DNA from 2 places in the Parageobacillus sp. KH3-4 genome. Region 1 is predicted to be linked to the other one. Evidence: a T-box and tRNA genes for the amino acid it is inferred to sense, from the RefSeq annotation. Region 1 holds a T-box; the other holds one or more tRNA genes.
The links. The T-box of region 1 lies ahead of thrS (threonine--tRNA ligase). A T-box ahead of a tRNA ligase gene usually reads a tRNA of that ligase, here a tRNA-Thr.

Region 1 (7,971 bases):
CGCGAGATTTTGCAAGCGTCGCTTTCGGATATTGATCTTGCTGATGAGGGGCGAATGAAGGCGATTGAACTTGCCGATCGCTTTGTGTCGGAGTATGAGCCGGGAAAGAAAATGAAAGGACTTTATTTATACGGGTCGTTTGGCGTTGGAAAAACGTATATTCTTGGCGCGATCGCCAACGCCCTTGCGAAAAAAAACGTGCCGTCTCTTATTGTGTATGTGCCGGAGTTTTTCCGTGAGCTAAAAAGTTCGCTGCAAGACCAAACGATTAACGAAAAACTCGATTATGTCAAAAAAGTGCCGATTTTGATGCTTGATGATATCGGCGCAGAATCCATGTCGAGCTGGGTGCGCGACGATTTATTAGGTCCTATTTTGCAATACCGGATGTTCGAAAACTTGCCGACATTTTTTACATCGAACTTTGATTTGCAGCAACTAGCGCACCATTTGACATATTCGCAGCGCGGGGAAGAAGAACAAGTGAAAGCGGCGCGCATTATGGAGCGGATCCGCTATTTGGCGCAGCCGGTCGAAGTGAAAGGAAAAAACCGCCGGCTTGAATAGGATGTTTCCAAAAGCGGAAATATCCTTTTATTTTTTATTCTAAACAATCGTTTGCCCCCATATATATAGAAACAAGCATTCACTCGTAAGGGGGGAAACGACGTTTGATTGAAATTTATTTTGAACAGGCACATGACGCTGAGAAGTTGTTTTGTTTACTGAATAAAAGGCAGAAAAAAACGACTCATCCGCGCTTTCGAACAACATACAATGGAGATTCCCTCGTCACGATTTACATATATGGCGACACCGATGAAGCGATCTCATGCGATTTGATACCGGCAATGACAACATTGATTCTTCATTTTATCGAAGACCGGCTATTGTTATCGATTATTTCTAATACGTTTTATTTTCAAGATAAAGAAGAGCAGCAGCAAATTTTACAGCTTGCCCATTCGTTTCTGGATGGAGAGAGGTATGATTACCGAACGGGAAAACAACCTTCCGTTTCACGCAAAACATTGATTGCAAACGCGCTAAGTCAGTTTTTAAGAGACGGTCTCTCTTTTTCCTTTTCGTCCTTTGTCACCTTTCGCCTTAAATCGTATATGGAGCAGCTTCAACACTACGTCGAACTGGCGATTGACGAATATAAACTAGAGCAGGAATATCAAAATTTTGTACAAATGTTGCGCGATTTCGTAGCAGCAAAGCGGCCGAAATTGCCTGTCATCCATTTAGTCCATAAGTCGCCATCTTTTCTTTTTTTTGATGAAAAGTTACGGGAAATTACAGCGAGTGAATTAAAACAATTCATTGACCGCAATTTGATCGTCAGCCAACCTATGTATATTGATTCTTCTTTATTAGCGCCGCTCGTGTCTATCGCTCCCAGCATGATTTATTTATATACCGATCATGAGGAGGACGGCATGGTTCAAACGATTCAAAACGTATTTCAAGAACGAATCCGGCTCTATAGACAAAGCGCTTTTGCAAAATATCGAGCCATTGATGCAAAGCAGGAGAGATGATCTTGATTTTTTCATGCACTCATTCTATAATAGCGTACATAGAGAATACATAAAAGTGATGATGAGGACAAGGGTGTATTTTTACGGTTTCCAGAGAGGGAAGGCATCGGCTGCAACCTTCCTAACACGAGAAATACACTTACCACCTCGGAGCTGCGGCAGTGAACGACGCATGTCCAGTAATTGCCGACGGTACGGCCGTTATTCGATTCGAGCCATCGCTGGGGAGAAGTGTGCCTTTTTACCGGCGATGGGAAGAAGGGTGGAACCGCGAAGCAAACTCGTCCCTTTGTTGAGGGAGGAGTTTTTTTATTTTTCAACATAAAAAAAGGAGGAAAAGAGTATGGCGGAAATGATTCGCATTACATTTCCTGACGGAGCGGTAAAGGAGTTTCCAAAAGGGACAACGACGGAACAAATCGCTGCATCGATTAGCCCGGGTTTAAAGAAAAAAGCGATTGCTGGAAAACTGAACGATCGTTTGATCGATTTGCGCACCCCAATTCAGGAAGATGGGGCGATTTCGATCATTACGCAAGATATGCCGGAAGCGCTTGACATTTTGCGCCATAGCACGGCCCATTTAATGGCACAGGCGATTAAGCGCCTTTATAAAAACGTCAAACTCGGCGTCGGTCCGGTCATTGAAAACGGCTTCTATTACGATATCGATATGGAAGAATCGCTAACTCCGGAAGACTTGCCGAAAATTGAACAAGAAATGCGGAAAATTGTGAAAGAAAACTTGGAAATCGTCCGGAAAGAAGTAAGCCGCGAGGAAGCGATCCGTCTTTATGAGGAAATCGGCGACAATTTAAAACTCGAATTAATTAACGATATCCCGGAAGGAGAAACGATCTCCATTTACGAACAAGGCGAATTTTTTGATCTTTGCCGCGGTGTCCATGTTCCGTCGACAGGGAAAATTAAAGAATTTAAGCTGCTGAACATCTCAGGAGCATACTGGCGCGGCGACAGCAAAAATAAAATGCTGCAGCGCATTTATGGAACGGCGTTCTTTAAAAAAGAAGATTTGGATGAATACCTGCGTTTATTGCAGGAAGCGAAAGAGCGCGACCATCGCAAATTAGGAAAAGAGCTTGAATTGTTTATGACTTCGCAAAAAATCGGACAAGGCCTGCCGCTCTGGCTGCCGAAAGGGGCGACGATTCGCCGCATTATCGAGCGCTATATTGTCGATAAGGAAATTGAGCTCGGCTATCAGCACGTCTATACGCCGGTGCTCGGCAGCGTCGAGTTGTATAAAACTTCTGGACACTGGGATCATTACAAAGATAACATGTTCCCGCCGATGGAAATGGATAATGAGCAGCTTGTGCTACGCCCAATGAACTGTCCGCATCATATGATGATTTATAAAAATAAAATTCATAGCTACCGCGAGCTGCCGATCCGCATCGCAGAGCTCGGCACGATGCATCGCTACGAAATGTCCGGAGCGCTTTCCGGCTTGCAGCGCGTCCGGGGCATGACGCTGAATGATGCCCATATCTTTGTTCGTCCGGACCAGATTAAAGACGAATTTAAGCGCGTTGTGAACTTAATTTTGGAAGTATACAAAGATTTTGGCTTAAATGACTATTCGTTCCGCCTTTCTTACCGCGATCCGCACGATAAAGAAAAATATTACGATGATGATGAAATGTGGGAAAAAGCACAAAGCATGCTGCGTGAAGCGATGGATGAATTGGGGTTAGAATATTACGAAGCGGAAGGAGAAGCGGCGTTTTACGGTCCGAAATTGGACGTACAAGTGCGCACAGCGCTTGGAAAAGACGAAACATTGTCAACGGTGCAACTTGACTTTTTAATGCCGGAACGCTTCGATTTAACATACATCGGCGAAGACGGCAAACCGCATCGCCCGGTTGTCATCCATCGCGGCGTCGTTTCGACGATGGAACGGTTCGTCGCCTTCTTAATTGAAGAATATAAAGGAGCATTTCCGACTTGGCTCGCGCCTGTGCAAGTGAAAGTCATTCCGGTATCGCCGGAGGCGCATCTCGACTATGCATACGAAGTAAAAGAAGCGCTGCAAGCGAAAGGATTCCGCGTTGAAGTCGATGAACGCGACGAAAAAATTAGTTATAAAATTCGCGAAGCACAAATCCAAAAAATTCCTTACATGCTTGTCGTCGGTGACAGGGAAATGGCAGAAGGCGCCGTCAACGTCCGCAAATACGGCGAACAAAAAAGCGAAACAGTGGCGCTTGATGGCTTTATTGCTTCCTTACAGGAAGAAGTGCGGCGAAAATAGTCAAAAACACACCCGTGAAGTTTTGCTTCACGGGTTTTTCAATGCATTCAGCGCTCCTTTCCCATATCCCCCTAGATTTTTTTATGTTATGTATAGTTCTTTACGCTGGACATGTAATACTGCATAAGGATCTTCTTATAATTAGGAGTTGTTTGCTAAAATCAACTATTTTGAGTTCTCTGCTTGACAATTGATAAAGTCAATTAATTGTTATAATTTAGTTGCGTTTTTTAAAGCAATTTCGTGTGCTTCTATTGTCCGCTCGATATCTTTTTCATCGTGAACGATAGACATCGAATAGCGATTTAACGGTTTTATATAAACACCAGCCTTTAATAGCTCATAATCTATTTTTTTGCGTAATGTCATATCTGCGTGAAACATATCTCTGTAATTTCTTATTGGCTTATCTGTTAAAATTATGTTGAAAATACTTCCCATTCCAATTGTTTGCATCTTAAAACCATAAGAATGATAAAGTGTTTCTAATTGTTGTCGCAATATGTTCGTATTATTAAATAGTAAATCCATTACTCCGTCTTGTTTTAATGCTTTAATTGTGGCTAAACCTGCAGCCAAGACGGTTGGATGACCATTGTAAGTACCACTGTGAAACAAAGGATCTTTCTTTACATCACTATCTTCTCCAAAAGCCAGAAGATCGCGCCCCCGATTTGGTGCACTAATCATCATGATATCCCTTTTCCCACCGACGGCTCCTATTGGAAATCCTCCACCAAGCACTTTTCCTAATGCGGTTAAATCTGGTTTAACCCCATATACTTCTTGTGCCCCACCTAGAGATACTCGGAAACCTGTCTTTACTTCATCGAAAATAAGCACAATATCAAGTTCTTCAGTCAACTTGCGGAGTTTTTTCATAAATGCCGGTTCAGCTGGAATGAATCCTCCTTGAACTGGTTCAAGAATAACTGCTGCTATATCGCTTTTGTGTGTACGCAAAATACTTTCTGTTGCTTCTATATCATTAAATGGCAATATGATCGTATTTTGAACATAATAATCTGGAATTCCGGGTGATTCAGGGACCGCCTGAGGTTGGTGCGGTTCTCCGGCTTTATTTAAGTTTGGGTTAACACTAAGTAATACTTGATCATAGCCGCCATGGTAATGGCCTTCAAATTTTGCTAACTTCTTTTTACCTGTGTATGCCATAGCAATTCGAATAGCCAAAAGCGTTGCTTCTAATCCTGAATTTGTATAGCGAACCATTTCAATTCCAGGATATAAATCAATTAAAGTTTGTGCCATTATGGTTTCTAGTTCATGCGGTGTACCAAATATAGTTGTGCCGGCTTCTTTAATTTGGCTCTCAACTGCATGAAGTACATCAGGGTGGCCATGACCTAGAATAAGTGCCCCGTAAGATAATAAATAATCAATGTATTCATTTCCGTCTAGATCATAAAGTTTACTTCCTTTCCCTTTTGCCATCACGATAGGATGTGGCGTGAAATATTTAATATTAGCGGTTACTCCTCCTGGGATAATTTCACATGCTTTTTGATAATACTCTGCTGATTTTGGTGTCAAATTAGATAACAAAAATTCACTCTCCGGAATAGCCATTTTATTGCCCTCCATGATAAAAAAATTATTTCTTTATAAGTAATTATATGAAATATTAATTTCTTTATCAAGAATTTTCAGTATTTTTTAGGGTTAGTAGATAAAATGACCTGTAGTACAGTCATTTATGGTTAGAATTATTGTTTATATTTTAGAATATATTGAATAATGAAAAAAATATTGCACAAAATATTCTGATATGTTAGATTTATTTCAAAATAGAGAATTTTGGAGGGATTCATTTGAAAACTAGGTTTGCCTTCTTTATTCTGATTGCGGCTATCTTGGGGGCAGTTTTTGGCTATTTTTTCCCAGAGGCAGGAGTTGCTATTAAACCGTTAGGTGATGGATTTATTCGTTTGATTAAAATGGTTGTTCTACCGGTTATTGTATCTACTCTTTTAGTTGGTATTACTGGGGTTGGAGATATAAAGAGAATGGGACGGGTTGGCCTAAAAACAATCATTTGGTTTGAATTAATTACTACTATTATTTTATTTATTGGTTTAGCTGTAGGTAACATATTAAAACCTGGTGTCGGGACAAACTTAAAAGATTTACCCAAAGCGGATATTTCCTCTATTTCAGAGAATACTTCCGTTGTTATGGATGGCAAAACATTAATTTTAAATATTATTCCGACTAATATTGTCGATGCACTTGCCAGAAGCGATCTCCTCGCAGTTATTTTCTTTTGTGTCATGTTTGGCATCGCTTTAGTAAGCATTGGAGACGAAGCAAAGCCAGTCATTCGAATTTTGGAAACGATTTCTAAAGCGTCCTTTAGGCTTGTAAATATGGTTATGTCGGTCGCTCCTATAGGTGTGTTTGCTCTTATGTCAGCAACTATTGGCACTTACGGTATTAGTTTGTTGTTACCATTAATGAAATTAATTGGTTCAGCTTATTTCGGGTTGGCAGTCGTTTTATTTGTTTTATTCCCGTTGGCAGCGCTTTTATTAAAAATAAAAATTACTGATGTTTATAAAATGGTTTGGGATTTGATGTTAATCGGAGCATCAACAGGCAGTACTGAGACGGTGGTTCCTCAATTAATGGAACGCGTAGAGAAATTCGGTGTTCCAAAGTACATTTCTTCATTCGTTATTCCTTCTGGCATGCCCCTAAATTCAGATGGTACAACACTGTATTTAAGTATTGCTGCTTTATTTATTGCGCAAGCTTTTGGAATTGAAATGAGCTGGTCTCAGCAACTAATTATGATATTATTTTTTGTTGTTACGAGTAAAGGAGTTGCAGCAGTACCTTCTTCATCTATGGTAATTCTCCTTGCAACAGGAACGGCTGTTGGCCTACCAGCTGAAGGTGTCGCCCTTATTTTAGGAGTCGATAGGATTATTGATATGGCAAGAACAGCGATTAATGTTATTGGTCATGTATTCTCTTCTGTAGCAGTGGCAAAATGGGAAGGTGTGTTTTTACCAAATGCAAAAGAGAATGTTAATTCGGTCATGAATGGAGAGGAACAATGGAGTAAAGCCAAATAATTAGTGAAGTATTTTTTATGGTGTTGCAAATAAAGGAAAAACTCAAAGGTATGCATAAGGATAATAACATAACACATGTAGAACGAACTATAGCGGCATGCTTAAGTCATCTTTTAACAGGGCGACTGTATCAGCACAAGGAATTCACTGCCAAGTTTGCGGTTGTAAGGGGAGCCTTCTAATCCTAGACATTCAACTTACTTAATAAATATACGCATGGGATATGGCATTATCGTTCATCAATCCTTATTGCATCAAGGATTGATGAACGATTTGTTTACCTAGTGGGTGTCGAGCTTGGGGATACGAAAGTGCAGAAAAACTCTTTGATGCGCTAAAATCTGCCGCTTTCCATCATGCAGAGGTTCAGAATAACGATTTATTATAATTCTTCTTTATAAAAAATCCCAAAGTGATCCCAGATATCCTCCAATGTTTCCAGTTTCATTTGGATATCGTTAATTTTTTCTTTCCCTATAAAAGTAATAAGTGCATTAATCAAACTAAGTGGGGCCACAAAAGAATCGATAAAAGTGGGCATTTGACTAGAGGCGGTTAGCACTATATCAGCATTAGGAACTAAAGGAGAAAGCAGATTATCCGTGATCGCAATCGTTGTTGCCCCTTTCTTTTTTCCATATGATAACATTTTTATAGTACTATTAGTATATCTGGAAAAACTTATTCCAATGACTACATCTTTTTCATTTAAATCATATGTTTTTTCCACTTCTGTCTCCATCGATTTAAGAATGTGTACATTATTTAAAATGATTTGCAAATAATAATGGAGAAATATGCCTAGCGATGTCGCGCTTCGATTCGCAACAATATAAATTCTATTGGCCTTTAGTATAGAGTCTACCGCTTGTTTAAAAGCGTCCAAATCTAATTGCTCCATCGTAGATTTTATGTTATGTATATCATCTTGAAAAATGTCATATACACCTTTTTCTTGTTCATAAACATGATGAGACATTTGAAGCCGTTCTACAGTAGTTAGCTGTTTTTGAACAGAATGTTGCATATATTGCTGAAGTTCAGGATAACC
Region 2 (7,971 bases), 630 kb from region 1:
AAATAACACCAAGGCGCATTACTTCCGCCCCGATCGAAAGTAATCCGGCGACAAGCGCTCCTTCAAGCATATGTCCAGAAATGCGTGTATCGCGGCCAATCAATACTTTTGGCCGTTCTTCGCTTTTTGTTAATACATAGCCTCCGCAGCGGCCAATTTTAAATGCTAGTTCCGGTGTCAACTCGCGATTCGCAACTCCGCGAACGCCATCAGTACCAAAATATTTACCCATTATGTCAATCTCTCCTTACGTAAATGAAATTATCGTTCATTAATTTTAATTTTTACGTTTTTTTTCGGCAATTCCCATTTGATATTTTGCGGACCATTTAATTCCGCTTTTACTTCATGCTCACCAACGCCTAAATCACTGACATCGACATACAACTTAACATCGTTCGTTTGAATATTGTCTAATACGTCTGGCGCTCCATATAGTTGAACATCCATCGCTCCTTTTTGTGGATCGATAAAATCAACTGTATATTGATCTCCTAATCCTACTACATGAATTGGCACTTCCTTTAATATTTTCGTTTTTTCTTCTTGCACGTCAACCACTACTTTTATTTTTGAAGGATCAACGCTTTTTACTCCTTCGGGCAATGGAACATCCATTTCCAACGTTGTATCTTTTGTAATTTCGTCCAAATTAATCGTAATGCCGTCAATAAATTCAATGGAATCGATTTTTTCTTTTTCACCAAAAATCGTCACTTGATTTGGGATCGTTTCTATTTTGACAATGCTTAATCCTTTTCGCAGCGATCCTGTCCGATTAATTTTCAGCGGAACCGTTTTGCTTGGGCTTTTAATCGGAACAGTTACTTCCACTACGGAAGGCTGCACATCTAAATTTAGCACGTTCCCGCGACTGTCGTAAACGGTTACCCTTGATTCTTGTGTTACAGTATCTGTTGCTCCACCTAAATCAATTCTCGCTCTTACGGATGATATGCTATCAATCAACTGTTTGGCACCAGTGATGGTGACAGAGTTCGGTTTGACAAGCGGCTGTTCAATCATATAGCCTTCCGGCACTTTATTTTTATTGATCAAATCAACCCCAACAGAGAAATTTTTAGAAACTTTCTCCTGAATTGTTACTCTTGCTGTTGAAGGGTGAATTTGAACCTTTAGTTTATCAGAGATGTCTTTATATTTTATTGGAACGGTATACGTTCCTAACGGTAAGTCTGTTAAATCAATATACACTTCAAAGTCGCGCTGCAAAGCAGTCGGCTTTACGATGCTTGCAGGCCCTTGCAAAGTGATATTCACATATTTCGGAATACCAGAGACAATTAAATTTTCCTCATCATAATAAACGACGACAGGAACATTCGTCAGCGTTTCTGTATCCTCCTGCCCCACCGTATTGCGGGTAATCACTCCCGATTTTGTTTCTTTTTCAATATTCGCTGACATATAAAGCATAATCGCTAACAGCAAAGAAAATATTTTAATAAACCAATGGTTATTCATTAACCTATCCATCATGTTTCTTCCCCCTCCATTGCCAACGGGATGAGGAAGTCGCCTTTGTGGCTGGCACTAGCTCCTTTGTAAGCAACTCCCGAAACTGTTCCGGAGTCAAATCTCGGTGCAGCTCCCCGTTTTTGGTGATCGATACCGCGCCGGTCTCTTCTGATACAACGACCGTTATACTATCTGTCACTTCGCTGATCCCTAACGCAGCACGATGCCGAGTCCCGAGCTCTTTTGAAATAAATGGGCTTTCGGAAAGCGGCAAATAGCAGGCAGCCGCTGCAACATGGTTTTTCTGAATGATGACGGCCCCGTCGTGCAACGGAGTGTTAGGGATAAAAATATTAATTAATAGTTCAGAAGAAACACGGGCATTCAAAATAATGCCTGTTTCAATATAATCTCCCATTCCCGTTTCCCGTTCAATGGAAATTAACGCGCCAATCCGCCGTTTTGCCATATATTCTGTCGCTTTAATAATCGCCTCAACCATTTTCGTTTGTTCTTCGTCATCATTTGCGCTGCTTCGCGAAAACAGCCTTCCCCGCCCTAACTGCTCAAGCGCGCGCCGTAATTCCGGCTGGAAGATAATAATAAGCGCGAGAAACCCCCATGTGATTGCCCGATCCATTAACCATTGCAATGTGCTAAGGCCGAGAAAGTTACTAACGAGATGCACGAGCATAATAAGAATAATTCCTTTTAAAAGCTGGACCGCCTTCGTCCCGCGAATCATCATAATGAATTTATATATGACATACCAAACAACTAGAATATCAACGATCTTGCCTAAATAGCTTAAAATCGGGAGCTCTCCGAAAGGCATTTTCACACTTCCTTTATTATCTAATTCCAACATATTGTATTTAAACAGCTCTTTTATTATAACATATCATACAAAAAAGCCATCGAAAAAGATGGCCCTCTATTCGAACGCTTCCACAGCATCCTTTACTCGCTCCTTAATATTATACCAAATCCATTCAAATACTTGGTTAATTTCTTCCAATTCTCCTGTTACTTGCCCCGCGGAAGCTAAATATTTTTCACCATGAATGACGGTAACATTGCCCTCGACTTTCCCTTCGATCTTTATAGAACCGTTGCGAACGACGATGTCTCCTTGGACAACTTCTCCTTTCGGAACAATAACCGTATGGCCACGAATGATGACATTTTCACGTGTCGAAACAGAAAACTGTTTTTGTTCATTCCATGTGGTAAATAGGCTTCCGATCGTCAAAATAACAAATAAAGACGCGGCGGTAATGAACGGATGGTTTTGCAGCCACCTTCTCATACGAATTATCTTCTTCTCTTTCGGCAGCTTTGCCATCACACGCGCCGTAAAGTCAGAAGGAGGGATGAGGTGGGACGCATGCTGAATAAACGCCACTGTTTTCTTTAATCCATTAAAATGGTCAGCGCATGCCGAACATTGCTGCAAATGCTCCCTTAATATTTTCGCATCATGCGGCTCAATATCACCATCTAAGTAATCGTGCATAAGGTTTATAATGTTATGTGGACATTTCATGTTCTTCCCTCCTCTCATAAATGGCCCAAATGCTTTCGTAACGCTTCTCTGCCACGGTGAATTCTTGTTTTTACGGTGCCGAGCGGCAAATCCAAAATTTCGCTAATCTCCTGTAACGATAAATCTTCTATATACTTTAACACAATAACGCTGCGATACTTTTCTGGAAGTTTTTCAATCGCTTTCTGTACGGTTTCCTGTAGCTCCATGCTTTCTAATGTTTCTTCCGGAGAAGCTTCATTAGAGGAAAGCTGCGAATACATCGTAAGTCCGTCCGTGCCGCTTATCTCTTCGTCTAAATAGGCGTCGGGTTTTTTCTTCCGGATTTTATCAATTGCTAAATTGGTGGCAATTCGGTAAAGCCACGAAGAAAACTTCATGTTTGGATTATACGTATGAATATTAACATAAGCGCGAATAAATGCCTCTTGGGCGGTATCTTCCGCCTCGTGACGGTTTCCGAGCATACGGTAACATAAGCGGTATATTTTGTCTTTATAAAGGTCTACAATATCTGCATAGGCATTTTGATCCCCTTTTTTGATCGCTTTGATGCGTTTTTTCACGAATATCTCCATATAATACGATACCTCCGCACACTGCGGCTACAGTGTATTACGTTCATGCATAAAAAAAGTTTCAGGCAAGCACGTACAATTATTTTACCATATCTGCTTAATCTTTCACTAAACAAAAATAAAACAGCAGATTCTATAAAATCTGCCGTTTTCTGCCTCTACACTAACTTTTCTCCAAAAAGGGACCCTATCAATCCTACCGCGACGGAGGCAGTCTTATTGCGTTCATCTAAAATCGGATTGACTTCTACAAATTCCGCTGATGTAATTAGTTGCGCTTCTGCAAGCATTTCCATTGCCAAATGGCTTTCGCGATAAGTAAGCCCCCCGATAACCGGCGTGCCCACTCCCGGAGCATCGTGCGGATCCATCCCATCTAAATCGAGTGATAAATGCACGCCGTCCGTCTGTCCCTTCAAATAAGCAATCGTTTCTTGCATCACTGTCGTCATGCCGAGGCGATCTACTTCATGCATTGTATATACCTTAATTCCCTTGTCATGGATTAATCGCTTTTCCCCCTCATCAAGAGAGCGGACACCAATAAGAACAATATTTTCCGGTTTCACTTTTGGGCTGTAACCACCGATATTCGTCAAATGTGGATGCCCCAAGCCAAGACTCACAGCGAGCGACATCCCATGAATGTTCCCAGACGGAGAAGTTTCCGCCGTATTTAAATCGCCATGGGCATCATACCAAATAACTCCCAAATTTTGATAATGCTTTGCGACACCTGCTAATGTTCCAATGGCAATGCTATGGTCGCCGCCTAATACAAGAGGAAAGCGCCCTCTTTGGACTACATCGTCCACCATCTCGGCTAATTTTTCATTTATTTCTGCAATCGCTTTCAAATTACGTAAGTTAAGTCGTAACTCTTCATCATCAGACCGTTCCGCTTTTCCAATTGAAATATCGCCTAAATCTTCAATTTCATAATGAAGGCGTTCTAGCCTTTCGATTATTCCCGCATAACGCATGGCACTCGGTCCCATATCCACACCGCGGCGTGTCTGCCCTAAATCCATTGGCACCCCAATAATCGATATCTTCTTCATGCTGCCTCCCCTTTCCATCGTACTACTTCACTATTGTAGACGAAAATATCATATTGACTCAACTTAACAATTTTTTGAATATTTATTCTTGACAGACAAAAAATCTGAGATCAGCACAAACAAAAAACATCCCATTTCGGAATGAAACGAAATGGGATGTTAGTCAATGGAGCCTATCGGGATCGAACCGATGACCTCCTGCGTGCAAAGCAGGCGCTCTCCCAGCTGAGCTAAGGCCCCATATTTATTTGTAAAAAAGCGGAAGACGGGACTTGAACCCGCGACCCCCACCTTGGCAAGGTGGTGTTCTGCCACTGAACTACTTCCGCATGTCGATGAGCCATGGAGGATTCGAACCTCCGACCCTCTGATTAAAAGTCAGATGCTCTACCAACTGAGCTAATGGCTCATATAGCTAAATGAAGACACTCATGATTTTCGATGCCTCTTCCCCTGTCAGCAAACTCAAAGATGTTAAATGCGTTGGACAACATATCGGAATTTTCCGGCCCGTTGCCTCTTCCTCTACTAGCTATTCAAAGATGTTAAATGCGTCGAGGCAACTCGGAGCGGATCCATAGAAGCTTAGGCTCGTTGCTTCCTGCCAATTCTAACTAATGAGTGATGGCTGGGCTAGCTGGATTCGAACCAGCGCATCACGGAGTCAAAGTCCGTTGCCTTACCGCTTGGCTATAGCCCAACAATCCAGAAGTACCAACCGAAAATATTATCACACATAACATAAAAATTTATACTTGTTTAACTACGAAGATGGAGGGGGACGGATTCGAACCGCCGAACCCAAAGGGAGCGGATTTACAGTCCGCCGCGTTTGGCCACTTCGCTACCCCTCCACATTGCGATGCCGGCTGCAGGACTTGAACCCGCAACCTACTGATTACAAGTCAGTTGCTCTACCAATTGAGCTAAGCCGGCATAAAAAAGATCGACATATACGCTAAGTTCCTTTGTTTTCCTTCTTCTAGCTGATCAACGATGTTAGATAAATGGGAACGAACCCATGGATGTAATGCTTGCCTTTACCAACAAGCTTAAGGCTGACATAAAAAATTACCAAACCTTAATTATTGAACTAAGGTGGCATGAAAGGTAATGGAGCGTACTTTGACTCTCCATCTACCTTTCACTTCTAGCTAGTATTAGCGTGTCGGGGGCAACTTACAACTGCTCACAATCCAATAAAATATTATATAGTGGAGGATGACGGGATCGAACCGCCGACCCCTTGCTTGTAAGGCAAGTGCTCTCCCAGCTGAGCTAATCCTCCACAAAAAGAAAGTGACCCGTACGGGATTCGAACCCGTGTTACCGCCGTGAAAGGGCGGTGTCTTAACCACTTGACCAACGGGCCAAAAAACAAGAGAATTACAAAAGCTTCCAACCGGACTTGAACCGGTGACCTCTTCCTTACCATGGAAGTGCTCTACCAACTGAGCTATGGAAGCATGGCTCCGCAGGCAGGATTCGAACCTGCGACCGATCGGTTAACAGCCGATTGCTCTACCACTGAGCTACTGCGGAATAACAAGTTATTGGTTTATACTCTATTTTTGTTGCCTCTTCCTCTTCTAGCTAATTCAAAGAGGTCAAATGCGTCGAGGCAACTCGCAGCTTATTCGATGAAGCTTAGGCTCGTTGCTCCCCACTGAGCTACTGCGGAAGATTTAACTTGCCTAGCAACGACCTACTCTCGCAGGGGCGCTGGCCCCAACTACCATCGGCGCTGGAGAGCTTAACTTCCGTGTTCGGAATGGGAACGGGTGTTTCCTCTCCGCTATTGTCACTAGGCAAGTATTCTGACAGGTATTATTATATTTTAATCATCTCTTTTGTCAAGAGAGATTCGTTCCCTCAAAACTAGATAACCGTCCATTTGGAAGAAACCGTTTCGCTGGGCGGCTTCCTTTGCTTTTCCGTTCCGCTTGGTTAAGTCCTCGATCGATTAGTATCCGTCAGCTCCACGTGTCGCCACGCTTCCACCTCGGACCTATCGACCTCGTCATCTTCGAGGGATCTTACTCGCTTTTCGCGATGGGAAATCTCATCTTGAGGGGGGCTTCACGCTTAGATGCTTTCAGCGCTTATCCCTTCCGCACATAGCTACCCAGCGGTGCCCCTGGCGGGACAACTGGTACACCAGCGGTGCGTCCATCCCGGTCCTCTCGTACTAAGGACAGCTCCTCTCAAATTTCCTGCGCCCGCGACGGATAGGGACCGAACTGTCTCACGACGTTCTGAACCCAGCTCGCGTACCGCTTTAATGGGCGAACAGCCCAACCCTTGGGACCGACTACAGCCCCAGGATGCGATGAGCCGACATCGAGGTGCCAAACCTCCCCGTCGATGTGGACTCTTGGGGGAGATCAGCCTGTTATCCCCGGGGTAGCTTTTATCCGTTGAGCGATGGCCCTTCCATACGGAACCACCGGATCACTAAGCCCGACTTTCGTCCCTGCTCGACCTGTCCGTCTCGCAGTCAAGCTCCCTTCTGCCTTTGCACTCTCCGAATGATTTCCAACCATTCTGAGGGAACCTTTGGGCGCCTCCGTTACCTTTTGGGAGGCGACCGCCCCAGTCAAACTGCCCACCTGACACTGTCTCCCACCCCGATAAGGGGTGCGGGTTAGAATTTCAATACCGCCAGGGTGGTATCCCACCGCCGCCTCCACCGAAGCTGGCGCTCCGGCTTCCCAGGCTCCCACCTATCCTGTACAAGCGATACCAAAATTCCATATCAGGCTGCAGTAAAGCTCCACGGGGTCTTTCCGTCCTGTCGCGGGTAACCTGCATCTTCACAGGTAGTATGATTTCACCGGGTCTCTCGTTGAGACAGTGCCCAAGTCGTTACACCTTTCGTGCGGGTCGGAACTTACCCGACAAGGAATTTCGCTACCTTAGGACCGTTATAGTTACGGCCGCCGTTTACTGGGGCTTCGGTTCGCACCTTCAGCCTTGCGGCTTAAGCGCTCCCCTTAACCTTCCAGCACCGGGCAGGTGTCAGCCCCTATACTTCGCCTTTCGGCTTCGCAGAGACCTGTGTTTTTGATAAACAGTCGCTTGGGCCTTTTCACTGCGGCTCCCTCGGGCTTGAGACCCAAGAGAGCACCCCTTCTCCCGAAGTTACGGGGTCATTTTGCCGAGTTCCTTAACGAGAGTTCTCCCGCGCACCTTAGGATTCTCTCCTCGCCTACCTGTGTCGGTTTGCGGTACGGGCACCTCCCACCTCGCTAGAGGCTTTTCTTGGCAGTGTAGGATCGGGGACTTCGGGACCAAAGGTCCCTTCGCC

Region 2: it has a tRNA-Thr gene. The T-box ahead of thrS (threonine--tRNA ligase) is inferred to sense a tRNA for this amino acid. The anticodon was not compared.

The regions. Positions count from the first base shown of each region.
Region 1 covers NZ_AP025627.1:792,979-800,949, forward strand. Annotated here, with positions in the region: gene dnaI (primosomal protein DnaI) at 1-567, shown strand, start outside; gene ytxC (putative sporulation protein YtxC) at 672-1,544, shown strand; T-box leader at 1,594-1,836, shown strand; gene thrS (threonine--tRNA ligase) at 1,888-3,822, shown strand; gene MWM02_RS04060 (aspartate aminotransferase family protein) at 4,033-5,412, opposite strand; gene MWM02_RS04065 (dicarboxylate/amino acid:cation symporter) at 5,655-6,920, shown strand; gene MWM02_RS04070 (MurR/RpiR family transcriptional regulator) at 7,303-7,971, opposite strand, start outside.
Region 2 covers NZ_AP025627.1:158,317-166,287, reverse strand. Annotated here, with positions in the region: gene glmM (phosphoglucosamine mutase) at 1-232, opposite strand, end outside; gene MWM02_RS00965 (CdaR family protein) at 262-1,497, opposite strand; gene cdaA (diadenylate cyclase CdaA) at 1,490-2,314, opposite strand; gene rsiW (anti-sigma-W factor RsiW) at 2,414-3,025, opposite strand; gene sigW (RNA polymerase sigma factor SigW) at 3,040-3,603, opposite strand; gene rocF (arginase) at 3,762-4,664, opposite strand; tRNA gene MWM02_RS00940 (tRNA-Ala) at 4,832-4,904, opposite strand; tRNA gene MWM02_RS00935 (tRNA-Gly) at 4,922-4,993, opposite strand; tRNA gene MWM02_RS00930 (tRNA-Lys) at 5,001-5,073, opposite strand; tRNA gene MWM02_RS00925 (tRNA-Gln) at 5,290-5,364, opposite strand; tRNA gene MWM02_RS00920 (tRNA-Tyr) at 5,437-5,518, opposite strand; tRNA gene MWM02_RS00915 (tRNA-Thr) at 5,528-5,600, opposite strand; tRNA gene MWM02_RS00910 (tRNA-Val) at 5,880-5,952, opposite strand; tRNA gene MWM02_RS00905 (tRNA-Glu) at 5,965-6,036, opposite strand; tRNA gene MWM02_RS00900 (tRNA-Thr) at 6,058-6,130, opposite strand; tRNA gene MWM02_RS00895 (tRNA-Asn) at 6,132-6,206, opposite strand; rRNA gene rrf (5S ribosomal RNA) at 6,357-6,473, opposite strand; rRNA gene MWM02_RS00885 (23S ribosomal RNA) at 6,608-7,971, opposite strand, start outside.